2 regions of the Kitasatospora sp. NEAU-CNBT7 genome follow, and region 2 is predicted to be linked to the other one. Evidence: riboswitches for the same ligand, from Rfam matches in the RefSeq annotation. Region 2 holds a riboswitch; the other holds the start of a gene.
What was found. A riboswitch is a leader RNA that binds a small molecule or an ion and turns the genes downstream of it on or off. The one in region 2 is predicted to bind cyclic di-AMP.
Positions count from the first base shown of each region.

Region 1: it holds a riboswitch for cyclic di-AMP, as region 2 does, so the genes downstream of both, AC2TEW_RS06895 (glycoside hydrolase family 16 protein) here and AC2TEW_RS10045 (transglycosylase family protein) in region 2, are expected to answer to the same signal.

Region 1 is NZ_JBXQQB010000004.1:34,024-39,254, forward strand. Features, by position in the region: gene AC2TEW_RS06880 (IclR family transcriptional regulator) at 47-841, shown strand; gene AC2TEW_RS06885 (antibiotic biosynthesis monooxygenase) at 882-1,184, opposite strand; gene AC2TEW_RS06890 (hypothetical protein) at 1,265-1,768, shown strand; gene AC2TEW_RS06895 (glycoside hydrolase family 16 protein) at 1,772-2,968, opposite strand; cyclic di-AMP (ydaO/yuaA leader) riboswitch at 2,994-3,075, opposite strand; gene AC2TEW_RS06900 (MerR family transcriptional regulator) at 3,399-4,241, opposite strand; gene AC2TEW_RS06905 (phenolic acid decarboxylase) at 4,368-4,697, shown strand; gene AC2TEW_RS06910 (alpha/beta hydrolase) at 4,701-5,231, opposite strand, start outside.
Region 2 is NZ_JBXQQB010000006.1:6,345-11,575, reverse strand. Features, by position in the region: gene AC2TEW_RS10060 (purine-cytosine permease family protein) at 1-147, shown strand, start outside; gene AC2TEW_RS10055 (SDR family NAD(P)-dependent oxidoreductase) at 74-508, opposite strand; gene AC2TEW_RS10050 (cytochrome P450 family protein) at 668-1,915, shown strand; cyclic di-AMP (ydaO/yuaA leader) riboswitch at 2,134-2,319, shown strand; gene AC2TEW_RS10045 (transglycosylase family protein) at 2,324-2,962, shown strand; gene eno (phosphopyruvate hydratase) at 3,160-4,446, shown strand; gene AC2TEW_RS10035 (FtsB family cell division protein) at 4,704-5,189, shown strand.

The DNA of each region.
Region 1 (5,231 bases), on a different contig from region 2:
AGATCGCTGGGACTCTACTCCTCCCGCGACAGTGAAGGGAACGCCGGTGGCCAGCACCCCCGCCGAAGCACCGACAGGCACCGAGCGAGCCGCCGGTGGCGTGCAGTCCGTCGAGCGCGCCTTCCAGCTGCTGGAAGCGCTCGCCGATTCGGGCGGCATCGCCACCCTGAGCGAACTGTCCACCACCTCCGGCCTGCCGATGCCCACCATCCACCGGTTGATCCGTACCCTCGTCCAGCAGGGGTATGTCCGCCAGGACACCGCCCGCCGCTACACCCTCGGCCCCCGGCTGATCCGGCTCGGCGAGACCTCCGGCCGGCTGCTCGGCAGCTGGGCCCGCCCGTACCTGGCCGAGCTGATGGAGGCCACCGGCGAGACCGCGAACCTGGCGGTGCTGGAGGGCGGCGAGGTGGTCTACGTCGGCCAGGTGCAGTCCCGCCGCTCGATGCGGATGTTCACCGAGGTCGGCCGCCGGGTGCAGCCGCACTGCACCGGCGTCGGCAAGGCGCTGCTCGCCCAGCTGCCCGAGGAGGAGACCCGCGCCCTGCTCGGCCCGCAGCCGCTGCAGTCGCACACCCCGTACACCGTCACCGACCCCCAGGAGCTGATCGCCCAGCTCGCGCACGCCCGCGAGGCCGGCTACGTGGTCGACGACCAGGAGCAGGAGATCGGCGTGCGCTGCATCGCCGTCGCGGTACCCGGCGCGCCGACCCCGACCGCCCTGTCGGTGTCCGGGCCGGAGGCGCGGATCAGGGCGCTGGAGGCGGCGGCCGGCAGTGCCGCCCTGGTACCGGTGATGCGTCAGATCGCCCTGCGGCTCGGGCAGGTACTCGCCCCCTGACGGCCCGTCCGAGGGCCGCCCGGGGCCGGCCGGGCCGGGCTCAGCCGGGCCGGACCGCGGTGGCCGTGAGCACGTAGACCGCCAGGTCGGGCTCGGTACCGGCCTCACGGAACAGCCGGGGCGCGGCGGCCATCCTGGGGTCCGCCCGTACCGCCTCCAGCGCGGCCAGGTCCCGCCACAGGCTCTGCACCCGCCAGTGCCGGTCCGGCCCGCGCAGCAGTTCCGTCCGCAGCAGCCCGTCGGGCAGCTCGGCGGTGACCAGGGTCCGGTACGACGCCACGAACCCGGCCTCCCGGTCCTCGGCGATCCGGCCGCTCACCTCGCTCAGCACCTGCTCGGACACCCGTGCCTCCTCCGCTCTCGTTCCGCCATCGGTCGCTACTGTGAGTATCGGCCAGAGGACGGACGGCGGAGGGGTACGACATGTCCGAGAGCGCGGGCCGGCGGGCGGCGGGCAGGTCGGCCGCGGTGCTGCTGGCCCTGTCCGGGGCCCTGGGGGCCTTGGGGGCCTTGGGGGCCGTCCCGGCCGTCCCGGTGGCGGACGGCGCGGACCTGCGGGTGGTCCGGCTCGACCCGGACCCGGCGCCGCCCGGCGGCAGCACCGCCCTGCACGGCTTCGTCGCCAACGGCGGTCCGGACCGCACCGCCTCGGCGTTCACCGTCCTGGCCGAGCTGCCGCCCGGTTTCGCCTTCGAGGGCCCGTACTTCCCGGAGTCCTGCACCACCGGGCCCGGCGTGCGCCTGCTGCGCTGCACCTTCCCGGCGGGGCTGCCCGCCGGGCGCAGCGCGACCGTGCTGGCACCGGTCCGGGTGGCACGCGAGGTGCCCCCCGGCACACGGGCCGAGGGGCACCTGCTGGTGACCGGTGCCGACGACCGCGACGCTGCGGACGACGGCACCCCGTTCACGCTGAGCGTGTCACCGTGACGGTCAGCGGTAGACCCGCACGTAGTCCGCGGCGAACGTGATCGGCGCGGTGCCGGTGGGCGCCGGGTGGTACTGGCCGGCGCTCAGCGACAGGTTGAGGATCAGGTACGCGGACCAGTTGGCGCCGACGCCGGTGTTGTCGGAGAACACCTTCACGCCGTTGACGTACCAGTCGACCGAGTTGGCGCCGTAGTAGGTGCCGATGGTGACCCACTTGTCCTTGGCCACGGCGTTGGCGTCGGTGTAGTACTTCGAGCCGGACTTGACGTGGTTGGTCAGCTCCAGCAGGTTCGGGTTGTCGGGGTGGTACTCGAAGGAGTCGATCTCCCCGTTGCCGTTCTTCCAGGTCCACAGGGCCGGCCAGGCGCCGCCGCCGGAGGGCAGCTTGACCCGGGTCTCGGCGTAGTCGCCGGTCTTCACCTGGAAGCCCTCGCCGGAGTACTCGGTGGTGAGCAGCCCGGTGTCCCAGGACTGCTTGCCGTTCTCCAGCTTGTTGGCGCCCGGCTTGGCGGTGAAGGTGGCGACGCCGCCGGAGACGCTGACCCCGTTCTTGCTCAGCCAGTCGAGCTTGTTGTCGTCCGGGTTGTGGTTGCCGTACTTGTACGAGCTGCTCTTGTCGGTGGTCCAGCGGGTGGTGTTGAGGCTGTCGAACTCGTCGGACCAGGTCAGCGCCTTGCCGGGGACCGGTGATCCGGTGCCGGGCGCCGGGGTGGGGGCCGGCGTCGGCGTCGGGGTCGGCGTCGGGGTGGGGGTGGGCGTCGGGGTGGGCGTCGGGGCCGGCGCGGGGGTGGCCGAGCCGCCGACGGTCAGCGTCTGCGAGGGCAGGTTGTGCCAGGCGTTGGCGGAGTCCTGCCAGAACCCGAACTGGGTGTAGGTGCCGGCCGGCAGGGTGCGGGCGGCGCTGGTGAAGGTGACACCGGCCGGGCAGATCTGCACGTTGCTCGCGTTGCCGGGGAAGTCCAGGTTGTGGCCGGCCGCGTCACGGACGCCGACACCGAGCGTCTTGGCGGTGAAGCACGCGGAGGAGTGCACCGTGAGCGTCGCCTTGGCGGCGGTGTCGGCCGCCATGGCGGTCGGGGAGAGCCTGTCCTGGGTCACCGTGGGGGTGGCGGCCGAGGCCTGGCCGACCAGCGGGACGCCGGCGAGGACGGTCGCGCCGGCGAGCAGGCCGAGGCGGGCCGGGGTGGGCGAAAGTCGCATGGGGGATCCTCTGCGACGCCTGCGAGGTTAGCTGTCGGGTTCGGGCACGAGGCTGCCCGGCCGCCGGTGGGGAGCGGCTTCACCCCTGGGCGCGTCTGCAGAGTCCCGCCGGGTCCGCGACGCCGGGCTCAGCCGACGCGACTCTGCACATGCGCCCCAGCCGTGCGCCCGGCTCCGGTGGGAGCGGGGGCGCGACGGCAACAAACCTGGTTCCCCCGCTCCTGTCCAGGAGGTGATCGGGTGACCGCCGTCGGGTGGACAGGACTCGGCGTCCCGACCGCGGGTCTGCCCAGCCGGGCATCCCGTGCAGGCTAGGCAGATGGGTCGTGCACCGACAACGAGACGTCCCTCACAGGCCCGCCCGGCCACCGCACCGGCCGCCGTCCCGGTCACTGCGGCAGCCACTGCGGCCGCGGCCCCGGCCGTGCGGTCACCAGAACCGGGGCTGCCCGGGGATGCTCTCCAGGTCCGCCAGCACCAGCTCGCGGTCCTCCGGCCCGGCGATCTCCTCGGCGGCGGCCAGCGCCTGCTCGGTCCAGGCGCGGGCCTGCTCCGGCTCGCCCGCCACCGCCGCCGCGCGGGCCAGCGCCTCGTACGCGAAGGCCAGGTCCCAGTCGCCGATCCCGTGCTCCCGGCAGAGCTCCAGTGCGCGCCGGGCGTGGTGCAGGGCGGGTTCCGCCCGGCCCAGCACGGCGTACACCCGGGAGCACTGCCACTCCCCGCGGCCGAGGTTGACCGGCGCGCCGACCTGCCCCCAGTGGTACCGCGAGGCGTGCGCCATGTGCACCATCCGGTCGTCGTCGGCCGCGGAGCGGTCCTCCTGCTCCAGCAGCCGCCAGACGCCGTTGAACAGGTCCACCGCGAGCTGCCGCTCGTCGCCCGCGTCGACCGCCCGTACTGATTCGCCCATGACCGTGCCGATCCCTTCCTCGATCAGATGATCCGTCCGGTGGACGGCCCCGCGCAGCCGGTCGAGCCGCGCCTGCAGCCGCCGCCGGTGCCCGGCCAGCACCCGCTGCACCAGCTCGGCCTCGCCGCCCGCGGCCAGGCACTCGCCGACCTGCTCCAGCGGCAGGTCGACCGCGCGCAGCGCCCGTACCAGGCGCGCCGCCGGCACCTGCCCGGCCCGGTAGTACCGGTAGCCGGTGTCCGGGTCCACCTCGGCGGGGCGCAGCAGGCCGACCCGGTCGTAGTGGCGCAGCGCCTTGGCGGTCAGGCCGGTGCGGCGCGCCATCGCGCCGATGGTGAGCAGGTGCTCGCTCTGGTCCGTCACGCCGACGAATCTAGGACCTTCCCCCGCGGGAACCTCAAGCCGCCGGCCGCCGGCGGTCCGCTAGGTTGGGGGGTGCGGCCGGAGCACCGGCCGCGGCCGCCGCGACCGTTCCCAGGAGCACCCGAGATGACCGCGCCACTGCCTGGCTTCGCCGGACGCACCTACCTGTTCGACGTCGACAACGGTGCCGCCTTCCGCAACTCCTACTCCGCCGACGGGACCAGGCTGCGCTGGGAGGGCCTCGGCGAGTCGGCCGGCCAGTGGGAGGACGTCCGGCTGCACGTCGCCGAGGTCGGCCCGCAGGTGTACTTCGTCAGCTGGACCGAGCAGAGCGGCATCACGGTCAGCCATGTGATGGACCTCACCACGCTCACCGTCCGGGTCTTCTGGACGTACGAGGGCGAGGGCGGCCGCGTCGGCGAGCTGCACACCGGGAAGCTGCAGCCGGTCGGCTGAGCCTCAGCCGGCCCGCAGGCGCCCCGAGAGCCACTCCAGCGCGGGCGGCAGCAGCGTGCTCCAGGTCCGGAAGTTGTGCCCGCCCTCGGGCACCGTCGCGGTCGCCAGGGAGAGCGGCGCGCGGGCCGCGGCGGCGAACGCCCGGGTGTCCGCGGCGTAGTCCCCGTCCCCCCGCTCGGCCCCGGCCAGCAGCACCGCCACCCCGGGCGGCGGCAGGTTGCGCAGCCGCCACAGCAGGTCGGCCTCGTCGCGGCGGCGGGCGCTCCCGCGGAACAGGTCCCCGGTGGACGGGTCCTCGGCCGCCCGGTAGTAGCCGGACATCGAGACCGCGCTGGGGAAGACCTCCGGGTGGCGCATCGCCAGCTTGAGCGCGCAGTACCCGCCGGTGGAGTTGCCCATCACGGCCCAGGCCTGCGGCAGCGCCGAGACCCGGTACCCGGCCGTGATCGCCCGGGGGACGTCCCGGGTGAAGTAGGTCTCCGCCTGCGCGCCGCCGGGGACGTCCTCGCACTCGGTGTCGGCGGGCATCGCCGG
Region 2 (5,231 bases):
TACGTGCTGCTGGTCCGGCTGTGGCCGGAGCCGGGCGAGAACCCGGCCGGGCAGCCCGAACGGTACCTGCCGCTCAGCGCCCCGGCGCTGCCACGGCAGTCCCGGTCGGAGCCGGCGCCCGACGCTGGGCCGGCACGACCTCGCTGATCGCCTCGCCGACCAGCGCGAGCAGCTCGGCCAGCGGGTCGAGGTGGTCGGGCAGGTCGGCGAGCGCCACGATCCGCTCGCCGTCCGGTCCGGCCACCGCGAACAGGTCGATCGGACCCAGGTGCTTGCGGGCGGTCTCCACCAGCGCGGCGACGTCGCTGGGCTGGTGGACGTCCGCACTCACCCCGACCACCGGGCAGCCCGGCCGGTCCAGCTCGGCGGCGAGGTCCTCGGCGACACCGGGGTGGAGATCCGCGATCAGCAGCCCGGCCGAACCCGCGGCGGCGAACCGGCGGGCGAGACCCGCCCCCGAACCTCCGCCGAGCACCGCGATGACCACCACTGCCCCGGCTACTCGCATGGCCTGCTCCTCCTTGAGCGAAACCGCCGCGGGCCGCACCGCACCGCGGCCCACACATGGCTGTCGGAGGATCGTAGACACGCGGCGACCCTCCGCAACAGGGATTACCCGCCAGGTGACCAGACTCACGCCCGCGCAGGCAAAGGTTACGGTCGTGCCATGCCGGAACCAGTCGAGTCCACCCAGCCGGAGCTCTTCACGTGGGAGTTCGCCGCCGACCCCTACCCCGCGTACGCCTGGCTGCGCGAGCACGCCCCCGTGCACCGCACCACCCTCCCCAGCGGCGTGGACGCCTGGCTGGTCACGCGCTACGCGGACGCCCGGCAGGCGCTCGCGGACAGCCGGCTCTCCAAGAACCCGGCGCACCACAGCGGGCAGGCGCACCGCAGCGGCCGGGTCGGCATCCCGGGCGAGCGCCAGGCCGACCTGATGACCCACCTGCTGAACATCGACCCGCCGGACCACACCCGGCTGCGCCGCCTGGTCTCCAAGGCCTTCACCCCGCGCCGGGTCGCCGAGTTCGAGCCCCGGGTGCAGCACCTCACCGACCGGCTGATCGACGACTTCGCGGCCCGCGGCTCGGCCGACCTGATCCACGAGTTCGCCTTCCCGCTCCCCATCTACGCCATCTGCGACCTGCTCGGCGTCCCGCCCGAGGACCAGGACGACTTCCGGGACTGGGCCGGGATGATGATCCGGCACGGCCGCGGCCCGCGCGGCGGAGTGGCCCGGGCGGTCAAGAAGATGCGCTCGTACCTGCTGGAACTGATCCACCGCAAGCGCGCCGACCTCGGCGACGACCTGATCTCCGGGCTGATCAGGGCCAGTGACCACGGCGAGCACCTGACCGAGAACGAGGCCGCGGCGATGGCCTTCATCCTGCTCTTCGCCGGCTTCGAGACCACCGCCAACCTGATCGGCAACGGCCTGTACGCGCTGCTGCGCAACCCCGCCCAGCGCACCCTGCTGCAGGACTCGGTGGCGCGCGGCGAGCGGGAGCTGCTGGCCACCGGGGTGGAGGAACTGCTCCGCTACGACGGACCGGTGGAGCTGGCCACCTGGCGGTTCGCGACCCGGCCGCTGGCCATCGGCGGGGTGGACATCCCGGTCGGCGACCCGGTGCTGGTGGTGCTGGCCGCCGCCGACCGGGACCCGGCCCGCTTCGCCGCCGAGAACACCCTGGACCTGGCCCGCAAGGACAACCCCCACCTGGGCTTCGGCCACGGCATCCACTACTGCATCGGGGCGCCGCTGGCCCGGCTGGAAGGACAGCTGGCCATCGCCACCCTGCTGACCAGGCTCCCCGACCTCACCCTGGCGGCCGAACCGGAGAGCCTGCGCTGGCGCGGCGGACTCATCATGCGGGGGCTGCGCGAGCTGCCGGTGACGTTCTCGGCGCACCCCTGACGGTGTGTCGGTCCGCGTGTCGGGCGGTGATTTTCCCGCGATCCGAATGACCATCAACTCGGACATATAGGGACGGTTGGTGGACGATCTTTGACGGTTCATAATTTCTCCGTGATGGTGGCGATATGAGCTTGTGATTGGCACATACGTCTGCCTAACCTCCGGGAAGCTCGCAGTCGCGGGCCCCGGACGCGGAACGCCGAATCCTGTCCCCGCGCTCCGGGAAGCCGACCAGACCCAGGACAGGGGCGGGGGACCCAGGTTTGCGCCGTCGCTCCCCGACGGCTAGGGGTGAAGCCGCCGACGCGGGCAGGAGCACTCGCTCCCGCCCCGCCGAGACGGCCGGGCCACCACCTCCCGGTCCGAACCCGACAGCTCACCTCGCAGGCGTGCGGAGAGGGAATCCCCATGCTCTTCACCGGTACGGGCCGTCACCGTCGTTGGAACCGGGCCGAGAAGGCCATCGCCGCAGCAGGCGTGGCCGGGGCCGGCCTGGCACTGCCGCTGCTCGCCGCCCATGGCGCGACCGCCGCCCCCGTCTCCACCTGGGAGAAGGTCGCCCAGTGCGAGAGCGGCGGCAACTGGAGCATCAACACCGGCAACGGCTTCTACGGCGGACTGCAGTTCACCTCCGACACCTGGCGCTCGTTCGGCGGCGCGAAGTACGCCGCCCAGGCCCACCAGGCCACCAAGAGCCAGCAGATCGCCGTCGCCGAACGGGTGCTGGCCGCCCAGGGCCCCGGCGCCTGGCCGGTCTGCTCCCGCCGGGCCGGACTGGCCAAGGGCGGCCCGCACCAGCAGGCGGACGCCGACCCCTCGTCCCGCAGCGCCGCCGCCCCGCCGGTCGAGCGCGCCTTCGAGCCGGCCGCCGAGACCTCCGACGGCCAGGGCGGCGAGTACACCGTCGGCCCCGGTGACACCCTGTCCGCCATCGCCGAGGCCCAGCGGCTGGCAGGCGGCTGGGAGCAGCTGTACCACGCCAACCGGGCCGTGATCGGCGCCGACCCGGACCTGATCGAGCCCGGCCAGGTCCTGCGACTGGGCTGATCCGGGCCCGGCGCGGCCAGGCCGTCCCGGCGACGGATCGGCAGGTACGGCCTGGTTTGCGGGCATTCAGGTGAACTACCGGCGAGTAGCCGGGCCACACGGTGAGACGGTGCGGAGGTCTGCGCGGCCCCGGCTCCGGGTGCGGTTAGGCTCTGGTCGTAACGACAACACATCCCGCTTCCGCAAGGAGATGCCTCGTGCCGTCCATTGATGTCGTCGTAGCCCGTGAGATTCTCGACTCGCGCGGCAACCCCACGGTCGAGGTCGAGGTCGGGCTCGACGACGGGAGCACGGGCCGCGCCGCCGTTCCGTCCGGCGCCTCCACCGGTGCCTTCGAGGCGCTGGAGCTGCGGGACGGCGACAAGAACCGCTACTTCGGCAAGGGCGTCGAGAAGGCCGTCCTGGCCGTCATCGAGCAGATCGGCCCGGAGCTGGTCGGCTACGACGCCACCGAGCAGCGCCTGATCGACCAGGCCATGCTCGACCTGGACGCCACCCCGGACAAGTCCTCGCTCGGCGCCAACGCGATCCTCGGCGTCTCCCTCGCCGTGGCGCACGCCGCCTCCGAGGCCTCCGACCTGCCGCTGTTCCGCTACCTCGGCGGTCCGAACGCGCACGTGCTGCCCGTTCCGATGATGAACATCCTCAACGGCGGGTCGCACGCGGACTCCAACGTCGACATCCAGGAGTTCATGATCGCCCCGATCGGCGCGGAGTCCTTCTCCGAGGCCGTCCGCTGGGGCGTCGAGGTCTACCACACCCTCAAGGGCGTGCTGAAGGAGCGCGGCCTGTCCACCGGCCTCGGCGACGAGGGCGGCTTCGCGCCGAACCTGGACTCCAACCGCGAGGCGCTCGACCTCATCGTCGAGGCCATCAAGAAGGCCGGCTACACCCCGGGCAAGGACGTCGCGCTCGCCCTGGACGTCGCCTCCTCCGAGTTCCACAACGACGGCGCGTACACCTTCGAGGGCAAGGCGATCTCCTCCGCCGAGCTCATCGACTACTACGCCGAGCTGGTCGCCGCGTACCCGCTGGTCTCCATCGAGGACCCGCTGGACGAGTCGGACTGGGACGGCTGGAAGGCCATGACCGAGAAGCTGGGCGACAAGGTCCAGCTGGTCGGTGACGACCTGTTCGTCACCAACCCGGAGCGCCTGCGCCGCGGCATCGAGACCGGCACCGCCAACGCGCTGCTGGTGAAGGTCAACCAGATCGGCTCGCTCACCGAGACCCTGGACGCCGTCGAGCTGGCCCAGCGCAACGGCTACCGCTGCATGATGTCGCACCGCTCCGGCGAGACCGAGGACGTCACCATCGCCGACCTCGCCGTCGCCACCAACTGCGGCCAGATCAAGACCGGCGCCCCGGCCCGCTCCGAGCGCGTCGCCAAGTACAACCAGCTGCTGCGCATCGAGGAGATCCTCGACGACGCCGCCGAGTACGCGGGCCGCGGCGCGTTCCCCCGCTTCCGCTCTGCGGAGTAATCAGCACAGCCGCTCCGCGGAGTAGCAAGCACAGCCGCTCCGCGGAGTAGCAGGCTCAGCCGCTCCGCGGAGTAGCAAGCACAGCCGCTCCGCGGAGTAGCAGGCTCAGCCGCTCCGCGGAGTGCTGGGTCACGCGTGACGAGCACAGCCGCCGTGAACACGGTCGCCCGCTGTACCGGTGCCCCGGTCCTCACCCCGTAGGGTGGAGGCCGGGGCACCGGCGCGCAGGCCCCGCACACCACGGGGAGGGGTACCAGATGGCCAGGTGGAGGATCCCGGGGCTCCCGGCGCGGCCGCGGTTCACCAGCCGGGCCACGATCCTGGTGCTCGTCCTGTGCTCGCTGGTGGCGATACTCGCCTACCCGGCCCGCCAGTTCATCGCGCAGCGGTCCGAGCTCGCGGAGCAGCGGGCCCGGGCCGAACAGGTCAGACAGCAGGTCGAGCAGCTCACCCGGGACCGGGCCCGCTGGCAGGACCCCGAGTACGTGAAGGCCCAGGCCCGGGAGCGGCTGCACTACGCGGTGCCCGGCGAGACGCCGTTCGTGTCGGTGGACCCGTCGCCCTCGGCGGCGGTCAAGTCCGCGCAGGCCGGTGCGGCGCCCGCCGCCCAGGCGAAGGCCCTCAAGCCGTGGTACGCCGGATTCTGGGAGTCGGTCGACCTGGCCGACGCGGCCTCACCCCGGACCGGAGCCGAAGCCGCACCCGGACCGGGAGCCGCACCCGGGCCGGCCCCCGGCCGCTGACCCGGCCACCGGCCCGGAGCACCGAAGCACACCCCCCGAACC